DNA from 4 places in the Serratia sp. AS12 genome. Region 4 is predicted to be linked to each of the others. Evidence: predicted binding sites of a transcription regulator. Region 4 holds the regulator's gene; each other region holds the start of a gene.

Region 1 (5,501 bases), 1.2 Mb from region 4:
ACCCGAACGCCAAGGCGATCCAGGGCGATCTGGACGAAATCGATTCAGCGAAATAATTTCTCGCCAAGAGAATATGAGAACCCGCCGCCAGGCGGGTTTTTTGTTATAAAACGGCAATAAAAAAGCGCCCCGCAGGGCGCTTAAGCGTTTTGAACGACCGCTTTAGAAGCGGTAGTTGAAGTTGGCGCCGTACAACCAGGCCTTGCCCACCGAATTGAAGGTGTATGGACCTTCTTTGATGGTGACTTTTTGGCCGTGCATGTAGGAAACACCGACGTCGACCGACGCGTCTTTGTTGAACGCGTAGCTGGTACCGGCGCTGATCCACATACGGTCTTGATCCGGGATCGAGATAGAGCGGTTCTGGGCAGGCACCGGGCTGTCATCGAATGCGACACCGGTACGGAAGGTCCAGTTATCATCGTAGAAGTAAGTGGTACCCAGCGCGATGCGGTAGGCGTCTCTGAAGCCTTCATGCTTCTCGAACAGCGTCTGGCCGTTGTTGCCGGTGGCTTTCAGCTGCTGGAACTGGCTCCAACTGGTATAAGCCAGGCTGTAGTGGACCGCCCACTGCGGCGCCACCTTGTTGTAACCGGACAGTTCCCACATTTCCGGCAGATTTAGGGTTAGAGAGCCTGGAATGGTGTTGCCATCAGTACCCCATGGCAGACCGGTTCTGCCCTGCAATGGGTTCAGACGAGATGAGATGCTACTTTTGTAGTCGCCGTCGAAGTCGATTTTCACTTCGGAACGGTAGGTGAAACCGTAGCGGTTGTTTTCATCCACTTCATACAGGATGCCGGCGTTCCAGCCGTAGCCCCATTTATCACCCTTCAGGTGGGAGATTTGAGTATCAGCGGGCATGCCGAGGGCTGCGCCGCTTTCGCCTGCATAACGCTCAAGTTTGGCTTTAGCGTAAACCGCGTCAAAACCCAGGCCGAAGCTGAAGTGCTGGTTCAGGCGATAAGCGCCGCTCAGGTTCAGGTTCAGGGTTTCGAGGTCGGTTTTGCCGCCATAAGCGCCCGCGGTGTAACCGTCATTGAATTCGGTGGCCAGACCATAGTTGCTGGTGACCGAGCCGCCCACGGCGAATTGATCGTTAATCGGGTGAACATAGTGCAGGTTCGGCACCCAGGCGGTTGGCGCGATATTTTTGGAATCCAGGCTGGCACCCGACGGGGACTTGCCGGTAATGTCCACATCCGGATCGATAAATACGGCGCCGATCGAGAATTCTGGTCGGGTGTACATCATCAAAAGGGCCGGGTTGCGGCTGGCGGATGCTGCAGTATCCGCGATGGCGCCTTCACCAGAATACGAACGTCCTAAACCCGCTGATGAGAACTCATTCAGCTGGAATCCTGCGGCAGACACGTTTGAAGAAATAATTGCCACTGCAGCTGCGAGAGCTGATTTAGTAAATAGGTTTTTCTGGCTCATGACCAAAACCTCATTATGTGTTTATTATTTAAACTATGTTACACAAGGTAACAAGGAGCGCGGGATTGTAGGGTCCGTTATCATTCAGACAAATCAGACCAGTGGCTGAATTATAGGTCCGACCTGTTGGAATGTTGCAACTTTGTTTTTGAGATATTTCAATATTGGTATCAAAAAAGAGATCTGCTTAACAAAAAACCAGCAGTGAATAACAAATCTCTTACCATTCCTTAGCAGACGACGATTTTTATTTGTGATTTCCATCACTTAAAACACCTATAAAAAGTAAGTGCTAGCGATGGGTTTCGCTGCGGGGTAAAATAAACGCAGAATCTTGCGTCTTTGCGCCAGAAAGTTAATGGCAGTTTGGACTCGCGTAATGGCGGTCCCTGAGGAGAATTAAACATGTCTGATGCAATGAATAAATGCAGTGCCCAGGAAACCGCAGCTTGTTGCTGTGTCGATGTCGGTACCGTGATGGACAACACCGATTGCACTGCATCCTACAGCCAGGTGTTTGCCAATCAACAAGATGCCGAGAAAACGCTGGCTGCGCTGACGGAAAAAGCCCGCGGCGTGGAGTCTGACCCTTGTGACATCAGCAGTAGCATTAAACCGGTTGACGGTGGTGTGCAACTTGCGGTGGACTTCACCTTTGCCTGCCAGGCGGAAACTCTGATTTTCCAGCTCGGCCTGCGTTAATTCCCGCCCAAAACGGTGCGGGGTAAACCCGCGCCGCCGCCTCTCCGTTTTCCCCCAATAGAAAGTTGCTCCTGCTCTCAGTTTTCACTTCTGACGGTTTGCCAAATGTAAACATTTGGTTAACAATGACCTCATCAGGTCAGACCTCTTTTTGCCCGTCGCGCTGACGTTATTTTTTTCAGGAGCGTTTATGAGTAAGGCACTGCCGTTGGTGACCCGTCACGGTGACCGTATCGCGATTGTAAATGGACTGCGCACCCCCTTTGCCAAACAGGCAAGCGCTTATCACGGCATTCCGGCGGTGGATCTGGGGAAAATGGCGGTGAGCGAACTCTTGGCCCGCAGCGGGATTGAACCGGTGCTCATCGAACAGCTGGTGTTCGGCCAGGTAGTGCAAATGCCCGAAGCGCCGAATATCGCGCGTGAAATTGTCCTCGGCACTGGCATGAGCGTACATACCGATGCGTACAGCGTGTCGCGCGCCTGCGCCACCAGTTTCCAGGCGATTGCCAACGTAGCGGAAAGCATCATGGCGGGCAGCATCAGTATCGGCATTGCCGGCGGCGCAGACTCCTCCTCGGTGTTGCCGATCGGCGTCAGCAAAGCGCTGGCGCGTACGTTGGTGGACGTCAACAAGGCGCGTACCCTATCGCAACGCCTCAAACTGTTTAGCCGGTTGAAGTTCCGCGATCTGCTGCCGGTGCCGCCGGCGGTGGCGGAATACTCGACCGGTCTGCGCATGGGCGATACCGCCGAACAAATGGCGAAAAGCCACGGCATCACCCGCGAAGAGCAGGATGCGCTGGCGCACCGCTCTCACCAACTGGCGGCCAAAGCCTGGGAACAGGGGCTGCTGCGCGATGAAGTCATGACCGCCTACGTGCCGCCGTACCGCGCGCAAATCACCGAAGACAACAACGTTCGCAAAGACTCCAGCCTGGCGTCATACGCTAAACTGAAACCGGCATTTGACCGCAAACATGGCAGCGTCACTGCGGCCAACAGTACGCCACTGACCGACGGCGCGGCGGCGGTGCTGATGATGAGCGAATCGCGGGCGAAAGAATTGGGGCTGCAACCGCTGGGCTACCTGCGCAGTTTTGCTTTTTCCGCCATCGACGTGTGGGAAGACATGCTGCTGGGGCCATCCTACGCCACGCCGTTGGCGCTGGATCGCGCCGGCATTGGCCTGGCCGACCTGACTCTGATTGACATGCACGAAGCTTTCGCCGTACAGACGCTGGCAAACCTGAAGATGTTCGCCAGCGATGAATTCGCCCAACAAAAGCTGGGGCGCAGCAGGGCGATCGGCACAGTGGATATGGATAAATTTAACGTCTTGGGTGGCTCGATCGCCTATGGCCACCCGTTTGCCGCTACCGGCGCGCGCATGATCACCCAAACGTTGCACGAGCTGAAACGCCGTGGCGGCGGATTGGGGCTGACCACCGCCTGTGCGGCCGGAGGGTTAGGGGCCGCAATGATTGTAGAGGTGGAATAATGAGCTTTGAAAACGCATTGCATGAACAGCGGGCCAAACCCTCGGCTTTTCAACTGACGCTGCGCCCGGACAACATCGGCGTGATTACCATCGACGTTCCGGGTGACAAGGTCAATACGCTGAAAGCCGAGTTCGTCGAGCAGGTGAATGACGTCCTGATCCGCGCGCAACAGCATACTGCGCTGGAAGGGCTGGTGATTATTTCCGGCAAGCCCGATTCGTTTATTGCCGGGGCGGACATCACCATGATTGCCGCCTGCACCAGTGCCAAAGAGGCCGAAACGCTGGCGAAGAAAGGGCAAAGCACGCTGGCGCAGATTGCTGCTTTCCCGGTGCCGGTGGTGGCGGCTATTCACGGCGCTTGCCTGGGGGGCGGGCTGGAGCTGGCTCTGGCCTGCCATGGTCGCATCTGTTCGCTGGATGACAAAACCGCTCTCGGCCTGCCGGAAGTTCAGCTTGGTCTGCTGCCAGGCTCCGGCGGTACTCAGCGATTGCCGCGCTTGATCGGCGCCAGCAAGGCGCTGGACATGATGCTGACCGGCAAGCATATCCGTGCGCGTCAGGCGCTGCGGATGGGATTGGTGGACGATGCGGTGCCGCAGGCGATTTTGTTGCAGACCGCCATTGAGCGGGTCAAGCAGGGCTGGCAGAGCCGACGTGAACTGCCGTGGCAGGAACGCTTGCTCAACGGTCCTCTGGGGAAAAGCCTGTTGTTCAGCATTGTGCGCAAAAAAACGCTGGAGAAAACCCACGGCAACTATCCGGCAGCGGAAAAAATCATTCAGGTGGTGCGTACCGGCCTGGACAGCGGCAGTACCAGCGGTTATGAAGCCGAAGCGCGGGCCTTCGGCGAACTGGCCATGACGCCGCAGTCGGCGGCGTTGCGCAGCCTGTTCTTTGCCTCTACCGCCTTGAAGAAAGAGCGCGGCGGCAATGCGCAACCCCATGCGCTGCACCGCGTCGGCATTCTGGGCGGTGGCCTGATGGGCGGCGGAATTGCCTGCGTGACCGCCACGCGCGGTGGCCTGCCGGTGCGAATTAAAGATGTTAATGAAACCGGCATCAACCATGCGCTGAAATACAGCTGGGATGTGCTTGGCAAGCGGGTACGCAGCAAACGTATGCGTCCGGCGGAACGGCAAAAACAGATGATGCTGATCTCCGGCTCGACCGATTACACCGGCTTTGAGCGGGTGGATATCGTGGTGGAAGCGGTGTTTGAGGATCTGGCCCTGAAGCAGAACATGGTGGCCGAGATTGAACGGCACGCCGCGCCGCATACCATTTTCGCCTCCAATACCTCGTCGTTGCCGATTGGCCAGATTGCCGCCAAAGCGCAGCGGCCGCAGCAGGTGATCGGCCTGCATTATTTCAGCCCGGTCGACAAAATGCCGCTGGTAGAGGTGATCCCCCATGCCACCACCAGTGAGGAAACCATTGCCACCACCGTGGCGCTGGCGCACAAACAGGGCAAGACGGCCATTGTGGTGGCCGATCGCGCCGGTTTCTACGTCAACCGCATTCTGGCTCCTTATATAAATGAAGCGGCGCGTTGTTTGCTGGAAGGCGAACCGATCGAATCGCTGGACAAGGCGCTGGTGAATTTCGGCTTCCCGGTGGGGCCGATTACCTTGCTTGATGAAGTGGGCATTGATGTGGGCACCAAGATTATCCCGGTGTTGGTGGAACAGCTTGGTCCGCGTTTCGCCGCGCCGGCCGCCTTCGATGCGGTACTGAAAGACGGGCGCAAAGGGCGTAAAAATGCCCGGGGTTTCTACCTGTATCCGAGCGAAGGCCAGCAACGTCAGCGGGGCAAGCGCGCCGATACCTCGGTATATCTTCTGCTGGGCATCACACC
Region 2 (5,501 bases), 2.4 Mb from region 4:
GTGTGGGCTGGTTTATTTTTAGATAACAGCCATCCTGTTCTGGTTTTAAAAAACAACCGTGCTATCACCAAAACAAGCTGATTCTTTATTATTTGTATGGGTACAGAACAGTTAAATAATCTTCGTAATTATTTCCCCTTGTTGGAATGAACAATGTGTTATTAGCGTTGGTAAAGATGAATGATCTCTTCCGATAATTCACGCGCCAGTAAAGACGTCATTAAATGATCCTGCGCGTGTACCATAATTAAAGTCATTGGTTGCCGGGCTTCACCGGCATCCTGCTCGATCAGCTTGGTTTGCATCTGATGCGCCTGGCGCGAGAAACCATCGGCCTGCTGCAACAGCGCTTTGGCTTCGCCGATGTTGCCTTCTCGTGCGGCGCGCAGTGCCTCAAAGCACAGGCTGCGCGACTGGCCGGCATTGACGATAATCTCCATGACCGCTTCTTCCAATTCAATCATCATTTGTCTCCTGTTCGTTAAACCCATTTTCTGCGGCGGTAGCGGCAAACCACTCCCCGCTTTTCTTGACGGTGCGTTGCTGGCTGGCTAAATCCAATTGCACCAGGCCGTAGCGATTTTTATATCCGTTGCACCATGACCAGTTATCAATAAACGTCCACATGTGATAGCCGAGGCAATTGCTGCCTTCGCTAATGCCTTTATGCAGCCATTTAAGGTGTTCGGAGACAAATTCAATACGATAGCGATCGTTGATTTGGTCGTTTTCAAGAAAACGCTGTTCGTTTTCCACACCCATGCCGTTTTCGGAAATAAAACAGCGCGGATTGTCATAGTTAACGCGCAAATTTGTCAGAATGTCATAAATACCCGGTTCGTAAATTTCCCAGCCGCGATAAGGGTTCATTTTTCTGCCGGGCATTTCATAGTTTTCGAATAACCATTCAGGCATAAAGGGCGCCAGTGGGTTTACGGCGCTGTCACGGCATTTCACGCGGCGTGGCTGATAATAATTAACACCGAGCAGGTCAATCTTTCCTTCGGCAATCAGCGCCCGATCGCCGGGCTGGCAGGCCGGAAGCTGATCCCAGGTTTTCAGCAATGCCACCAGATCGGCCGGATATTCGCCACGCAGCACCGGATCGAGGAAACTGCGGTTAAACAGCAGGTCGGCGTGGTGTGCGGCACTCACATCCGCCGGATTTTGCGAACGCGGGTAAGACGGCGTCAGGTTCAGCACGATACCGATCTCCCCGGCGTAAAGCCCGGCCCGAAACGCCCGTACCGCCGACGCATGCGCCAGCACCGTGTGGTATGCCACCGTCGCCGCCCGCTTAAAGTCGACCACGTTGGGGTAGTGGAAATCATACAGGTAGCCGCCTTCGACCGGCACAATCGGCTCATTGAAGGTGAACCAATGCATTACCCGGTCGCCAAACAGCTCAAAACAAACCTGCGCATAGCGGCTAAAGGCCGCGACCACGTCACGGTTTTCCCAGCCGCCCTTCTCCTGCATCGCCATCGGCATGTCAAAATGGAACAGCGTAATAAACGGCTTGATGCCCTGCGCCAGCAGCTCATCAATCACGTTGTTATAAAACGCTACCGCTTGCGGATTCACCTCTCCCGTTCCGTCCGGGATCAGCCGCGACCAACTGAGGGAGGTACGAAAACTGTTATGGTTGAGCTGTTTCAGCAGCGCGATATCCTGGCGCCAGTTCCGGTAAAAGGTCGACGTCTCCTGCGGGCCAACCTGCTGATGAAAGCGCCAGGGTTGATTAGCGTACCAGGTGTCCCAGATTGTCGGGCTTTTGCCGCCCTGTCGGCTGTCCCCTTCGGTTTGCAGCGCGGAGCTGGCGCTGCCCCACCAAAAGTGCTCGGGAAATGCGTATTTCATGATTCGGTTCTCCATTAAATATCAGTTGCTGCCGACGGTTCCGGCCAGCGGTGCACCGCTTTGCGCTTTTTGCTCTTCGGTTTTCATTAAAGAGCGCTCGTAGGCACGCAGGAACGGCAAGTACATCAGGGCGGACATCACCATACAGATAACGCACATCACTACCGGGCTGAACGCCCAGTTCGCCGCCCAAGAGGCGCCGATGGGTGCCGGCGTAGTCCACGGCGTGAGCGAGACCACCTGCGCCAGCCATCCCAAACGCGTCGCGGTATAGGCCAGTACGGCGTTGACCATAGGAACGCAGACGAACGGAATGAACAACATCGGGTTCATGATGATCGGCGCACCAAACAGGATCGGTTCATTGATGTTAAAGAAGCTCGGCACCACGCCCATTTTGCCGATGGTGCGCAGGTGCGCAACGCGGCTGCGCAACAGCAGGAAAGCCAGCGGTAAGGTCGAGCCGACGCCGCCAATCAGCAGATAGTGATCCCAGAAACCTTGCAAATAAACGTGTGGTAATGCCGTTCCCGCCGCCAGCGCCGCCTGATTTACCGACAAGTTCGCCATCCAGAACGGGTTCATGATGCCGGTGACGATCAGCGCACCGTGAATACCGGCGAACCAGAAAATCTGGCACAGCAATACCGACAGCAAAATGGCAGGCAGCGAATCCGAGGCGGACACCAGCGGTTCCAGCAGATGCATAATCGCCTGCGGCAGGATCATCCCGGTTTGCGCTTCGATAAACAGATTCAGCGGATGCAACGTACCAATCACCACCAGCACAGGGATCAGGATCTCAAACGAACGCGCCACCCCGGTAGGCACCTCTTTCGGCAATCGAATAGTGACGTTGTTCTGTTTGAGCCAGGCGTAAACACGGGTTGAGTAAATGGCGGTGATCAGGGCGGTGAAAATCCCTTGTCCGGAGAGATACTGGGTGGATATTTTGCCGTCTGCATAAGGGGCCGCCACCAGCAAAAAGGCCATAAATGCCAGCAGGCCGGACATTACAGGGTCGAGATTAAACTGCCGCCCGAGGCTGGCGCCAATTCCCACGGAGATGAAGAAAGTCATCACCCCCATGCTCAGGTTGAACGGCAACATCAGCTGCGCACGGTAAGTCTGCGAAAAATCCAGCCAGCCACGCGCAAAGCTGTTCGTGGTGTCGGCGGAGAACGGCGGAAAGATGAAGACCAACATGAACGAGCCAATAATCATAAACGGCAACGCGGCGGTAAAGCCATCGCGGATGGCGATGACATATTTCTGCTGCCCCAGGCGGCCGGCCAACGGGGTGATGGATTGCTCGATGACGGCAATCATTGACTGATATAACGAACTCATAGGAACACCTTTTTAGTGCGCCGCTGCGATCAGCGACAGAGCATAGTCCAGTACCTTCTCACCGCGCTGCATGCCGTAGTCCATCGGATCAATGGGCTGAACGGGTATGCCTTGGACGGCAGCCTTTTCTGACAGTGTTTTAAGCATATATTTTACCTGCGGCCCCAGCAGCACCACCTGGTAGCGTGGAAACTGCGTATCGAACTCGGCTACCCCATAGGCGTCGATCTCGACCGGCAACCCCCTTTCATTCGCCGCCTCCACCATTTTCCTGACCAGCAGGCTGGTAGACATCCCAGCGGAACAACACAGCATGATTTTGTACATCGACAACCTTCCTCAACGGGTAAATAACCTGAATGCGGGAGTGATTGGATATCATACGGAAACCGTTTTCCATCGAGTGAGGATGGAAGTGTGATACTCATCATAATCTAGCCACCGCAAGGGATTTTTATTGGATTGCCATCACATATTTTTGTCTTGTTTTGAGGTGTTTTGACATGGTGTGGAAAATCGGTTTCCATGAAAAAAGGAAAACGGTTATACTGCTGGCGGCGATAATGTGAGCCATTACCGGATCGGTTTTTACAGGCTGCTGCTTGGTCTGTCAGGAGATAAAGATGTCAACAATCAACGATGTATCACGTTTAGCTGGGGTGTCAAAAGCCACAGTCTCGCGGGTGTTGAGTGGATCGCGCGGCGTTAAGGAAGCCAGCCGTCTCGCGGTATTGCAGGCGGCGGAAGAGCTCAATTACCGGCCCAACGTCATAGCGCAATCATTGCTTAGCCAATCGACGGGCTGCATCGGGGTTATCTGCGCGCAGGAGAACATTAACCAAACCACAGGTTATCTTTATGCGCTGGAAAAACAGCTCAGCCAGCATCAAAAGCATCTGCTGCTGCGTTTCGCCAATACCAAAGCGGGCGTGATGAACGCGCTGGACGAACTCACCTGCGGGTTGTGCGACGACGTGCTGATTATCGGCGCCCGTTTCCCGCTCAACATCCCGCATGACAACGTGATCCTGGTCGATTGCGTTGAGGCCGACACGCCTAACAGCATTCAGTTCGACCACGCTTTCGCCGCCGAAAGCGCCTGCAATTATCTGATTAGCCAGGGCAGACGCCAAATAGCCTTGATCCAGCCGGATGCCGGCGGCTGTGCCGATCAGGTGTTGCTGGGTTATAAGCTCGCACTGGAAAACAACTTTTTGCCGTTCAATCGCAACCTGGTGTTTATGGATTCGACCACCTCTTCCGTTGCGGTACAGGTGCTGCTCAATAACGCCACTACGCTCAATTTCAACGCGCTGCTGGTGGCGGACGAGCAGGAGGCGCAGCGGGTGATTACCCAGCTACAGGCGTTCAATAAATCCGTACCGGACGACATCATGGTCTTTAGCCTGGCCGGTTCGCTGCATTTGCCGGGCATTCCGGCGATCCCGTCCATCGAATATTCCATGGACGCCATGGCGGCGCGTATCGTCAGTTGGTTGACGGAAAAAACCCGGGATATGCTCGGCGCCTGCGTGCTGCGCGGGGATTTGATTATCCCGGACAGACACAAGCGTTAAGCGATGAGCGGCGCCGCAAGAAAACAAAACGGGCCAACAAAGTTGGCCCGCGATCGGTACGGTTCCTGCTGACGACTACTCTACCGCGATAGGCGTCTCAACCAGTTTAGGCTGATTGCTCCCCTGCAGCGTCTTGATCTTGTCCTGGTACACTTTCACCTGTTCAGCATCTTTCAGCAAGGTATAGGTCAGTTCGAAGTCGGTGCTTTGGCCAGGCTGCAGCTGTTTGATACGCCCTTGTTCCCGTTCGATTTTCACCGGATAGGCATAGTTGGTCCCCGGTTCGATGCCGGTGACGTACCCCTGGCGTTCGGTATCCGTATTCTTCCACAATGTCAGCAGCGGCAGCTGGTGGGTATCAAAACCTATCGCCACGCCGCGATCCCCGCGCCGGTTGTGCAGCATGGCGAGCGTTTTGCCTTGCGCATCCGCATAAGGCAGGATGTTGAACACCATTTCATCAAAGCCTTTGGTCGGGCCCTGATACGTTGCCCAGTCTTTCAGGCCTGCTTTGGCATAGTCGTTAAAGGGTGAAATTTCCTTGATTGGGGCGCTGAATACCGCACCTTCTTCCAATAACGGTTTGCCAAAGTTGCTGTGGTAAATGATTTCGTAATCCCGTGGGTAATCGGCGCGATTAGTCACGCGATCGTGGATTGAAAACGATTGTGTGCCGGGGATATAGCGCAGTTCGGTCCAGGTTTCCAGGTTGCT
Region 3 (5,501 bases), 2.5 Mb from region 4:
GGTGGGCGACTCGGGATAAGTAATCATTTGGCTTGCGGGCCTGTTTATTATGCAGCCTGCCGGGTAAACGAAAAGGGGCCGGAAACCGGCCCCTCAGACTGCTGACAAAGCCTGTTATTAGGGAGAGCGTGCCGAAGGGGTCGTAACGGCCTTGGCCGTCGGAGCGCCCCTCGGTGTGCTAGGCCCGAGTATCTCGGGCTCAAAGACCACTTTGTCATCAACCTCAGGGGCCGGAAACCGGCCCCTTTCTGCTTTCTATCGGCAACGCAACAACATTATCCCTTCACCTGAGAAACCACATTCAGCGGTTGAGCGTCCGGCAGAATATTCATATGCTCCAGCACCTGCGCCATGATCTTGCCGAATACCGGACCGGCTACCGAACCGCCGAAGTGCTTGCCGGCTTTCGGGTTGTTGACCATAACCACCAGCGCCACCTGCGGATCGCTGGCGGGCGCCACGCCTGCGGTGTAGTTGATATAGCCGCCGTCATATTTGCCGTTGGCCCCCATCTTCTCGGCAGTACCGGTTTTAATCGCCAACCGGTAACCCGGCACCGCGGCGCTGACCCCGCTGCCGCCCGGCAAGGCGTCGCTTTCCATCATATGCACCACGGTTTTCACCGTCTCTTCCGGCAAGATCCGCTGCCCCATGACCGGCGGCGTCACCCGCGTGATCGACAGCGGCCGATAGATGCCGTAAGAGCCGATAGCGGCATATTCCCGCGCCATTTGCAGCGGCGTCACACGCAACCCGTAGCCGAAGGAGAAAGTCGCCCGCTCGATATCGGCCCAACGTTCACGATGCTGCGGCAGATAACCACTGCTCTCGTTGCCGATGCCCAACTCGGTCGGCAGCCCCAGACCAAAACTCTTGTAGACCGCCGGTAACACGGTGGCAGGCAGCGCCAATGCGATATGCGACACCGCGATATCACTGGATTTTTGCAACACGCCGGTAATGGTCAGTTTGGACCAGTGGCCAACGTCCTTGATCAAGTGGCCGTTGACCCGGTATGGCGTGGTATCCAGCACCGTATCCGGCTTAATCAACCTATGTTCCAGCCCGACCATAACGACCACGGGTTTCACCGTCGAACCCGGTTCGAAGCTGTCGCTACTGCAAACGTTGCGAATATCTTTTACCGGCGTATTGGCATAGTTGTTCGGGTTGAACGAGGGGTAACTGGCCATACCCAGCACCTCGCCGGTACTGACTTTCACCAGCACCGCGCAGCCGGAATCGGCCTGGTTGGCCACCACGCCATCGCGGATTTGCGCAAACAGTACGTACTGTATAAATTTATCGATGCTCAGCGTAACGTTCGGCGGCGGCACGGGATCAACGCTCTTGATCACGCCAATCACTGCCCCGCTGCCGTCCTTCTGGTACACCCGCATCCCGTTCTTGCCCTGCAACAGGTGGTTGAAGCCCAGCTCAATGCCCTCCAACCCCTGATTGTCCTGCCCGACAATGCCGATCAACCCGGCGGCATCCTGGCCCATCGGATAAAAGCGGCTGAAGTCTTGCTCGGTACTGACCCCGGTCAGATGCAGCTTGCTGATGTAATTCGCGTTATCGTCTTCCACCTTGCGGGCCAGATAGACGAAACGCTTATGGGCGTTGGCCTGAATCAACCTTTGCACGTCCGTCAGCGGCATTTTCAGCACGTTGGCCAGGCTCTGCCAGCGCTCGTTGCCGGTATCGGTATGGGTGTCGAGAATATGTTTGGGATCCAGCACGATATCTTTCGAAGACACGCTCACCGCCAGCGCTTCATCATTACGGTCAGTGATCATCCCCCGGTTGGTCGGCAGCACCTGCGTGCGGATTGAACGCTGATCCGCCTGGTCCGCCAACTGCTGATGCTCCATCAGTTGCAAATAACCCACCCGGAACGCCAGCAGAAAAAAACACACCAGAATACCGGCGCAAATCCAGCCAAACCTCAGTGAGGAATAATTTTTACCGCTCTTTTTTATTAGTGGCGCCACTGTTAACCCTGCGTTTTTATTCGGATTATGTAATTATTTCAGTCTACCCTGACGGAAATCTTTAGAAGATTGCAGTTTGTAAGAAAGTAAAAACAAACGCGTTTACTGTTGCACATCCTCACTATCGTTTAACTCCGGTTTAACTTTCTGACTCTCGTCAGGCTGCGGCGCGTTGGCCGGGTCAAAAATATGGTCAAGGATTGCCCGTGCGGTTGGTCCCGCCACCACGCCGTCACCGCCGCCGTTTTCCAGAATCAGCGCCATCGCCACCCGCGGATTTTTATAGGGAGCGAACAGCGTGTAGAAAATATGGTCACGCAACCGCACCGGGATCATCTTGGCGTTATAGGTCTGATTTTCTTTCAGACTGAATACCTGTGAGGTGCCGGATTTGGCGGCGATCTGATACGGCGCGGTATGGAACAGTTTGTAACCGGTGCCGTTCGGCAAGTTGGCCATACCGTACATGCCATTGCGCACAATCCCCCAGTACGGTGATTTGGCATCGCCGATCTGTGCCGTCTGCAGCGACGGTTGATAGCGGCTCACCCGATTGCCCTGGCGCATCGAATACAGCAGATGGGGCGTTTTCACCTTGCCGTTATTGATAAGCGTGGTGAGCGCTTTCACCATCTGAATTGGCGTGGCGACCCAATACCCCTGGCCGATGCCGACCGATACGGTATCGCCCTGATACCAAGGTTTTTTATGCACCCGCTGCTTCCATTCGCGGCTGGGCAGTACGCCGCGATACTCTTCGTTGAGATCGATCCCGGTCGCCTGGCCGTAACCGAACTGGCTCAGCCAGCTGTGAATGCGATCAATGCCCATTTCAAACGCCACCTGATAAAAGAAGGTATCGGCGGACTCCTCTATCGCTTTAGTAACGTTCAGCATGCCATGGCCACTCTTCAGCCAATCGCGGTAACGGCGTTGAGTACCCGGCAACGTCCAGGTCGGCGCACCAAAGAAGCTGGTGTTGGGGGTTATCACCCCGGCGAACAGCGCAGAGGTAGCCATATAAGGCTTCACGGTGGATGCCGGCGGGTACAGCCCCTGAGTAACGCGGTTAATCAACGGCAAATCGGGGTTGGCCAATAAGGCTTTATAAGCTTTGTAGCTGATGCCTTTCACGAAAGGGTTGGGATCGTAACTGGGGCTGGACACCATCGCCAGAATGCCGCCATCGCGCGGGTCCTCAACCACCACCGCCGCTCGCTGCCCCTTCAGCACTGACTCGATATACTGCTGTAACGGCAAATCGAGCGTCAGATAGATATTTTTGCCTGCCTGCGGCGGCTGCTCTTTCAGCAGGCGTATCACGCGGCCGTGGTTATCCACCTCCACTTCCTGATATCCGGTGGTGCCATGCAGTTCCGATTCATAGTAAGCCTCAATGCCCTGCTTGCCGATGTTATGGTCGGCGGAGTAATTTTCGCCGATGCCGGCTTTATCGAGCCGTTTCACATCGCCATCGTTGATTTTCGATACATAACCCACCACGTGCGCCAGTTCGGCGCCATACGGATATTCCCGCTGCTGATAGGTGTCAATAGTCACCCCGTCAAAACGGTATTGATTGACCGCAAAACGGGCGACCTCGGTGTCGTTCAGCCCGCTTTTCAACGTCACCGGTTTATAGCGGCCGTTGTGGTGCATGTCGTCGCGGAAGGCGGCGATATCCTCAGGCGTCAGATCGACAATCGGCGTCAGCGCCTGCAACAGTGCGGCCATATTGGCGATTTTGCTGGGAATAACCTGGATCTGGTACAGAGTAATGTTACGCACCAAAGGGATGCCGTTACGATCGAATATCAGCCCGCGGCTAGGTGCAATCGGCAGCATTTTGATGTCGTTTTGATTGGAGCGCGTTTGGTAGAACGCATGTTGCTTAATCTGCAGGTGATACAGGTTGACGATCAGTGCGCCGAAGCAGGCGATCACCAACACCATCGCCACGCAGGCACGGCGAATAAACAACATTTCCTCAGCGGAATGGTCACGGATTTTTTCTTTTAAGAGGGCCATACGCAGTGCAGTACCTGTCTGACGTCACATTTTCCCCAGATAAATCAGGGTAGTGAAAAGTCGGCAAGCATAACGTTATTGGTTAACGACCCCCATTAAAAGGTTGCTAATGAAATGGCATAAATGTTTCAGCATATTGGAATGTTTCCGGGTGCCGGTTTTTATGCCGGACAGGGATTGAGCGCCCCTTTATCCCAGTGCTACAATGTGACGCAGATCACACTACTCCATTTTTGCCCGCACTGTTCTCCGGCGCCCTGCCGGCTGCGGCTTTGTCACAAAGGATCACGTTCGATGAGTACCATAGCCACGGGTTTGATTATGATGCGCTGGGAATTACTGAGCGCCGTAATGATGTTTATGGCCAGCCAGTTAAACGTCGTTTGCCGTAAAACCAGCCGTAACGGTATGGCATTCATGTTCAGCAGCCTCGGGCTGTTCACCACCTGCTGGTTCGTGATGGGTTTGATGGGCATCAGCTTCAGCCAGGAAGGATTCCTGCATTTTTGGTCAGTGACCAAAGACGTCTTTTTCGACGTGATGAGCAAAACCCCGACCGATTGGCCAATGCCCTGAGCCGCACTTAATCTCCCCCTGCGGCAGGCAACGACGCCGACATCTCCAGCAGTATTTTGCCGAATGCCTGCGCAGCCGCGCCAGGTTCCGCGCCGTTGACGATCAGGGTGAAATCGATGTCGGGCAATTCGGGTAGCCCATACTGTCCATCAACCGTTTTCATTCCCGGCGCCAGATCGCCGCTCGCCATAACGGCAATGCCCAGCCCCGCCAGCACGGCCGCCCGTAGCCCTTGTTGGCTTTGTGAGGTGAAGGCGGTGTGCCATTGGATAGCCTTGCTTTCCAGAGCGGCGATCCCGGCCTCGCGGCTGACCGACGGCGCAGGCAACAACGCCAGCGGCAACGACGTGCCCGCCAGGCTGAATGTCTCAGCCGCTACCCACACCAGTTGCGTCCGCCGCAATAGCCTGCCCTCAATGCGGTTAGCCAGCGACATCACAACGGCCAAATCCAGTTCGTTGCCCTTCACCATGCCACAAAGATCCAGCCCGATACTGACATTCACCTCCAACCTGACCGCAGGAAAAGCCCGGGCGAACTGGGCTAACAGCGGTGGCAATCGTTCCCCCAGAAAACTCTCCGTCAGGCCAAAACGCACCGCGCCGGAAACGGGTGAGGATTCAAAGCGCCGCTGCATGGCGTCGAGCGCCTGCAAAACTTGCCCGGCATGGCGCAGCAAATCTTCACCGTCTTCGGTTAGCGTCAGGCGGCGCGTAGTGCGGTGCAACAACTGTCGGCCAATCTGCTCCTCAAGCCGGCGGATCTGGTGACTGATCGCAGATTGGGTCAGATTCAGTTGCTGCGCCGCGCGCGTAAAGCCGCCGGTTTCGGTAACCGTAACGAAGGTGCGCAGCAGTGCCGGGTCAATGTTCATAGGGTGATTTCATGATGGAAATTAATTAA
Region 4 (5,501 bases):
AGTTGAAACAAAACGCCACCCGCAAGCTGCTGCACTACCCCGACACTCTGCCGCTCAAGCTGCCGCAACTCCGGGCGCTGCGCCGTATCCGCGACTTTGACGATGTCATCACCTCACGCGTCCACGGCTTTAGCGACGCCACCGATTACTACCGCCGTTGCAGCGCGCTGCCGCTGTTACCGGCAATTCAGACGCCGCTGCTGATCATCCATGCCAAAGACGATCCCTTCATGACCGACGAAGTGATCCCCGACATCGCCGGCCTGCCGCACAACATTGAATATCAGTTGACCGAGTTTGGCGGCCATGTCGGCTTTGTCGGCGGCAGTTTGAACAAACCCCACATGTGGCTGGAATACCGCATTCCATCCTGGCTTTCCCCTTATCTGGAACCCGCAACGTGATTATCCCCTGGAAAGAACTGGAAACCGAGACCCTGAACAGCCTGATCGAGTCCTTTGTGCTGCGCGAAGGCACCGACTACGGCGAACACGAACGTTCGCTGGAGCAGAAAGTGGAAGACGTTCGCCGCCAGTTGAAAAACGGCGAGGTCCTGTTGGTCTGGTCAGAACTGCATGAAACCATCAACATCATGCCGCGCGGGCAGTTCCGTGCCGGGCAGGAAGAAAATTAGTGCCTGCCGGTTCTATGACTGACGGAAAAAATCAGGTAACAATGAACCATTGCAAACCCGCGCGCGGAATTTTGCCCTTGGCGAAAGGGCGTCAAACAGACCAATAACCCTACTCTGACGCCAGCGCATTTAACACGGAGTGACAACCACCATGTCCGCCAAACATCCCGTTATCGCAGTGACCGGCTCCAGCGGCGCCGGCACCACCACCACCAGCGTGGCGTTCCGTAAGATATTCCAGCAGTTGAACATCCGCGCTGCGGAGCTGGAAGGCGACAGCTTCCACCGTTATACCCGGCCGGAAATGGACGCGGCGATCCGCAAAGCGCGCGATCTGGGTCGTCATATCAGCTATTTCGGGCCTGAGGCCAACGACTTCGGCCTGCTCCAACAGAGCTTTATCGAGTACGGCAAGAACGGCACCGGACGGTCACGCAAGTACCTTCATACCTACGACGAAGCAGTGCCCTATAACCAGGTACCCGGCTCCTTTACGCCGTGGGAAGCGCTGCCGGCGCCGACCGACGTGCTGTTCTATGAAGGGTTGCATGGCGGCGTGGTTGCCGAACATACCGACGTGGCCAAACACGTCGATCTGCTGGTCGGCGTGGTACCGATCGTTAACCTGGAGTGGATCCAAAAACTGATCCGCGATACCGGCGAGCGTGGCCATTCACGTGAGGCGGTGATGGATTCGGTGGTGCGTTCGATGGAAGACTATATCAACTACATCACGCCGCAGTTCTCGCGCACCCACATTAACTTCCAGCGCGTGCCGACGGTGGATACCTCCAACCCGTTCGCCGCCAAAGCCATTCCTTCACTGGATGAAAGCTTCGTGGTGATTCACTTCCGCGGGCTGGATCAGATCGATTTCCCTTACCTGCTGGCGATGCTGCAAGGCTCTTTTATCTCGCACATCAATACGCTGGTGGTGCCGGGCGGCAAAATGGGGCTGGCGATGGAGCTGATCATGGCGCCGCTGGTGCAGCAACTGCTGGAAGGCAAAAAAATCGGGTAATGGGTCGGAGCGCGGCGGCAAGCCGCGCCCCTTTATTCTTACGCGTTACGCTACGTCGCGGATTTCAAAGCTGTGAGTCACGCTGGCAGCCTTGTTCAGCATCAACGATACCGAGCAGTATTTCTCGGCGGAGAGGTTCACCGCACGTTCCACGATATTGTCGGTCAGATCTTTGCCGGTCACGATAAAATGCAGGTTGATATGGGTAAAGATGCGCGGCACTTCTTCACGCCGTTCGGAGGTCAATTTTACCTCGCAATCACGCACATCATTACGCCCTTTCTTCAGGATCGACACCACGTCGATAGCGCTGCATCCCCCCACCGACATCAACACCATTTCCATCGGGCTGGGTGCTTTATCGCCGGCGTTGCCGTCCATCAACACCTGATGGCCAGACGCGGATTCCCCCAGAAACGTCAACCCTTCCACCCACTTAACTCTTGCCTGCATATTGGTCACTCCGATTAATTTCTTAAAATCAGAGTACGCTTTCGCATAGAAACTGGCAACGGAACCTGATGCTAGTCATGCGCGAGCAAGACAACACGAGACACCCGCCTCACTCTGTGCTACAAACAGAGCCGCAATAAATCTTTCCGGGACACTGATTTCAGGGAAACTCCCAGAGAAAGGCTCCTTTACCGGTATGTTAATAGAATGTAGCTTGCAGCTCTCCCGGCAAGTTAATATGCTAGAGCAACAGCGTATATTTATGACACGCCTCAAAACCTGCTGCCAGCCACCCTTAAAACAACGGCGACAGCACGTTTTACAGGGAACTCTGACCCCTGTGACACAAGGCAGCGATAACAACAGAGGATAACAGCGAATGGTTCTCGGCAAACCGCAAACAGACCCTACACTCGAATGGTTCCTGTCTCATTGCCATATCCACAAATATCCATCCAAAAGTACGCTGATTCACCAAGGTGAAAAAGCCGAAACGCTTTACTACATCGTAAAAGGCTCCGTCGCGGTGCTGATTAAAGATGAAGAAGGTAAAGAGATGATCCTGTCCTACCTTAACCAGGGGGATTTCATCGGCGAGCTTGGATTATTTGAAGAAGGCCAGGAGCGTAGCGCCTGGGTCAGGGCGAAAACCGCCTGTGAAGTGGCTGAGATTTCTTACAAGAAATTCCGCCAACTGATTCAGGTCAACCCGGACATCCTGATGCGCCTGTCAGCGCAGATGGCAAGCCGCCTGCAAGTGACCTCAGAGAAAGTGGGTAACCTTGCTTTCCTGGACGTTACCGGCCGCATCGCGCAAACGTTGCTGAACCTGGCGAAACAGCCCGATGCCATGACCCACCCCGACGGCATGCAGATCAAAATCACCCGCCAGGAAATTGGTCAGATCGTCGGTTGTTCACGTGAAACCGTCGGCCGCATTCTGAAAATGCTGGAAGATCAAAACCTGATCTCCGCCCACGGCAAAACCATTGTCGTTTACGGCACGCGTTAATCACTGAAAAAACGGCGCGATGATTCGCGCCGTTTTTTTATGCCCCGACCGATCATGTGGCGTCGACTGATTTACCACCCGGAAGTCAATTACGCACTGCGGCAAACGCTGGTGCTGTGTCTGCCGGTGCTCCTTGGCCTGCTGATCGGCCACCTGCAACTCGGCCTGCTGTTTTCCCTGGTTCCCGCCTGCTGTAACATCGCCGGGCTGGACACGCCCCACAAACGTTTTTTCAAACGCCTGATCGTCGGCGGTTCACTGTTTGCACTCAGCAGCCTGTTGCTGCAACAGGCGTTGCTCTGGCAATTGCCGCTGCCGGCGTTGATGCTTGGCCTGGCTCTGCTGCTCGGTGTCAGCGGCGAAATCAGCCCATTACATGCCCGCCTGCTCCCCGCCGCGTTGATCGCCGCCATCTTTTCTCTCAGCATGGCCGGCACGGTGCCACTGTGGTACGCCCCCTTACTGTATGTGGTGGGTACCGCCTGGTACGGCCTGTTCACCTGGTTCTGGTTCAAGCTGTGGAAAGAACAGCCGATGCGCGAATCGCTGAGCCAGCTTTATCTGGAACTGGCGGACTACTTTGAAGCCAAGTATTCCCTGTTAACCCAACATACCGATCCGCAAACCGCGTTACCGCCATTGCTGGTGCGCCAGCAAAAAGTGATGGACCTGATCAGCTTGCTGTATCAGCAGCTCAACTTTTTGCCGCACGCCAATAATCTCGAGCAAAAACGCCTGCAGCGAACCTTTCAGGTCGCGCTGGATTTACAAGAACACATTACCGTCAGCCTGCACCTGCCGGAAGAAGTGCAAAAACTGGTGGAGCAAAGCCAGGCCGAGGCGATTATCCGCCGCAATGCGCAGGTGATTGCCGGCCGGCTGCGCACGGTGGCGCACGATATTCTCTATCATCAATACTCCCAGCGCTTCAGTATGACCAACGAGCTGGCAGCATTGGAAAAAGTGGCCGCACAGCATCCCGACAATCCAGTGGGTCAGTTCTGTTACTACCACTTCAGCCGCATCGCTCGCCTGCTGCGCACCCAGCATCCGTTATACCGTCGCGACCTGATGGCCAATCAAAACCGCCTGCCGTTCTGGCCGGCGCTGTTCAGCTACCTGTCGTTCAAATCCAACGCCCTGCGCAATGCGGCACGGCTGGGGGTAATGCTGGCGGCAGGCAGCAGCCTGGGAATGGTTTTCAATCTGCCAAAACCTTACTGGATCCTGCTGACCGTCATGCTGGTGAGCCAGAACGGCTACAACGCCACCCGGGTTCGCATCCAGCACCGTGCACTCGGCACGTTGGCCGGGCTGGTAATCGCCGCCGGGTTGCTGCAGTTGCAAATGCCCGAGGGCGCTACCCTGAGCGTGATGCTGGTCATTACGCTGGCGGCCTATCTGGTTTCGCGTAAAAACTACGGGCTGGCGGTGATTGGCTTTACGGTGACGGCGGTCTATACCCTGCAACTGCTGGCGCTGAACGGCACACATTTCCTGATCCCCCGCCTGATAGACACCCTGATCGGCTGCGTGTTGGTGTTCGGCGGCACCATCTGGCTGTGGCCACAGTGGCAAAGCGGCCTGCTGCGCAAGAACGCCCATCAGGCGCTGGAGAAAGATCAACAGGCACTGCGCCTGCTGCTGGAAGAGCAGGAACCCGATCCCAGCGCGCTGGCCTATGCGCGCATGCAGGTGAACCAGGCGCACAACGCGCTGTTCACCTCATTGAATCAGGCAATGCAGGAGCCGGGGTTTGAATCCAGCTATCTGGCGGATATGCGCCTGTGGGTAACGCACAGTCAGTTTATTGTCGAACACCTGAACGCGATGACCATTCTGGCGCGCGAGCACTATATGCTGACGCCCAAGCTGGCGCAGGAGTATCTGCAAACCTGCGAGATAGCGCTGCAAAGCTGCCAGCAGCGGCTGGAATACGATGGACCAAGCAGCGGCAACAGCATCATGCAGCCACCGGATTTGCACCCGGAAATGCCGGTTACCGAAATGGAGCGCCACCTGCGCCGCATTCTGTCCCACCTGAGCGTCATGCACACCATTTCGTCGCTGGCCTGGCGCCAGCGCCCCCATCATGGCATCTGGCTGAAACGTAAACTGCGCGATCAATAAGGGCGCCCTGCGGCGCCCCTTGTCATCCCGAAATAAGATTACGCGTTAATCACGTCCTGTACCGCCAGTTCAAACAGCGCCATGCCATCATCGATGTCTTTCAGCTCCACAACCAAAGAAGGCGCAAAGCGGATCACATTAGGGCCGGCGTTGAGGATCATCAGCCCGCGCGCGGCGGCGGCGGTGAGGAAATCGCGCGCCTTGCCGTGATACGGCGGAGTCAGCTCTGCGCCAATCAACAAGCCCATGCC

Evidence for each region. The regulator CRP, encoded in region 4, controls carbon source genes, mostly activating them, when cyclic AMP is high. The targets are predictions, from matches to a motif close to ATGTGANNNNNNTCACAT.
Region 1: the regulator CRP is predicted to act here: its motif matches at 1,692-1,709, upstream of SERAS12_RS17815 (YfcZ/YiiS family protein).
Region 2: the regulator CRP is predicted to act here: its motif matches at 3,667-3,684, upstream of SERAS12_RS12095 (PTS sugar transporter subunit IIB).
Region 3: the regulator CRP is predicted to act here: its motif matches at 4,228-4,245, upstream of SERAS12_RS11635 (YjcB family protein).

The regions. Positions count from the first base shown of each region.
Region 1 is NC_015566.1:3,805,985-3,811,485, reverse strand. Features, by position in the region: gene mlaA (phospholipid-binding lipoprotein MlaA) at 1-56, shown strand, start outside; gene fadL (long-chain fatty acid transporter FadL) at 163-1,440, opposite strand; gene SERAS12_RS17815 (YfcZ/YiiS family protein) at 1,846-2,142, shown strand; gene fadI (acetyl-CoA C-acyltransferase FadI) at 2,333-3,643, shown strand; gene fadJ (fatty acid oxidation complex subunit alpha FadJ) at 3,643-5,501, shown strand, end outside.
Region 2 is NC_015566.1:2,590,696-2,596,196, reverse strand. Features, by position in the region: gene SERAS12_RS12110 (PTS lactose/cellobiose transporter subunit IIA) at 162-464, opposite strand; gene SERAS12_RS12105 (glycoside hydrolase family 1 protein) at 457-1,860, opposite strand; gene SERAS12_RS12100 (PTS cellobiose transporter subunit IIC) at 1,882-3,210, opposite strand; gene SERAS12_RS12095 (PTS sugar transporter subunit IIB) at 3,223-3,537, opposite strand; gene SERAS12_RS12090 (LacI family DNA-binding transcriptional regulator) at 3,834-4,787, shown strand; gene SERAS12_RS12085 (aldose 1-epimerase family protein) at 4,863-5,501, opposite strand, start outside.
Region 3 is NC_015566.1:2,488,586-2,494,086, reverse strand. Features, by position in the region: gene SERAS12_RS11645 (penicillin-binding transpeptidase domain-containing protein) at 276-1,994, opposite strand; gene mrdA (penicillin-binding protein 2) at 2,097-4,022, opposite strand; gene SERAS12_RS11635 (YjcB family protein) at 4,317-4,598, shown strand; gene SERAS12_RS11630 (LysR family transcriptional regulator) at 4,606-5,472, opposite strand.
Region 4 is NC_015566.1:5,034,534-5,040,034, forward strand. Features, by position in the region: gene SERAS12_RS23335 (hydrolase) at 1-404, shown strand, start outside; gene SERAS12_RS23340 (YheU family protein) at 401-634, shown strand; gene SERAS12_RS23345 (phosphoribulokinase) at 786-1,655, shown strand; gene SERAS12_RS23350 (OsmC family protein) at 1,701-2,108, opposite strand; gene crp (cAMP-activated global transcriptional regulator CRP) at 2,488-3,120, shown strand; gene SERAS12_RS23360 (YccS/YhfK family putative transporter) at 3,175-5,250, shown strand; gene SERAS12_RS23365 (aspartate aminotransferase family protein) at 5,289-5,501, opposite strand, start outside.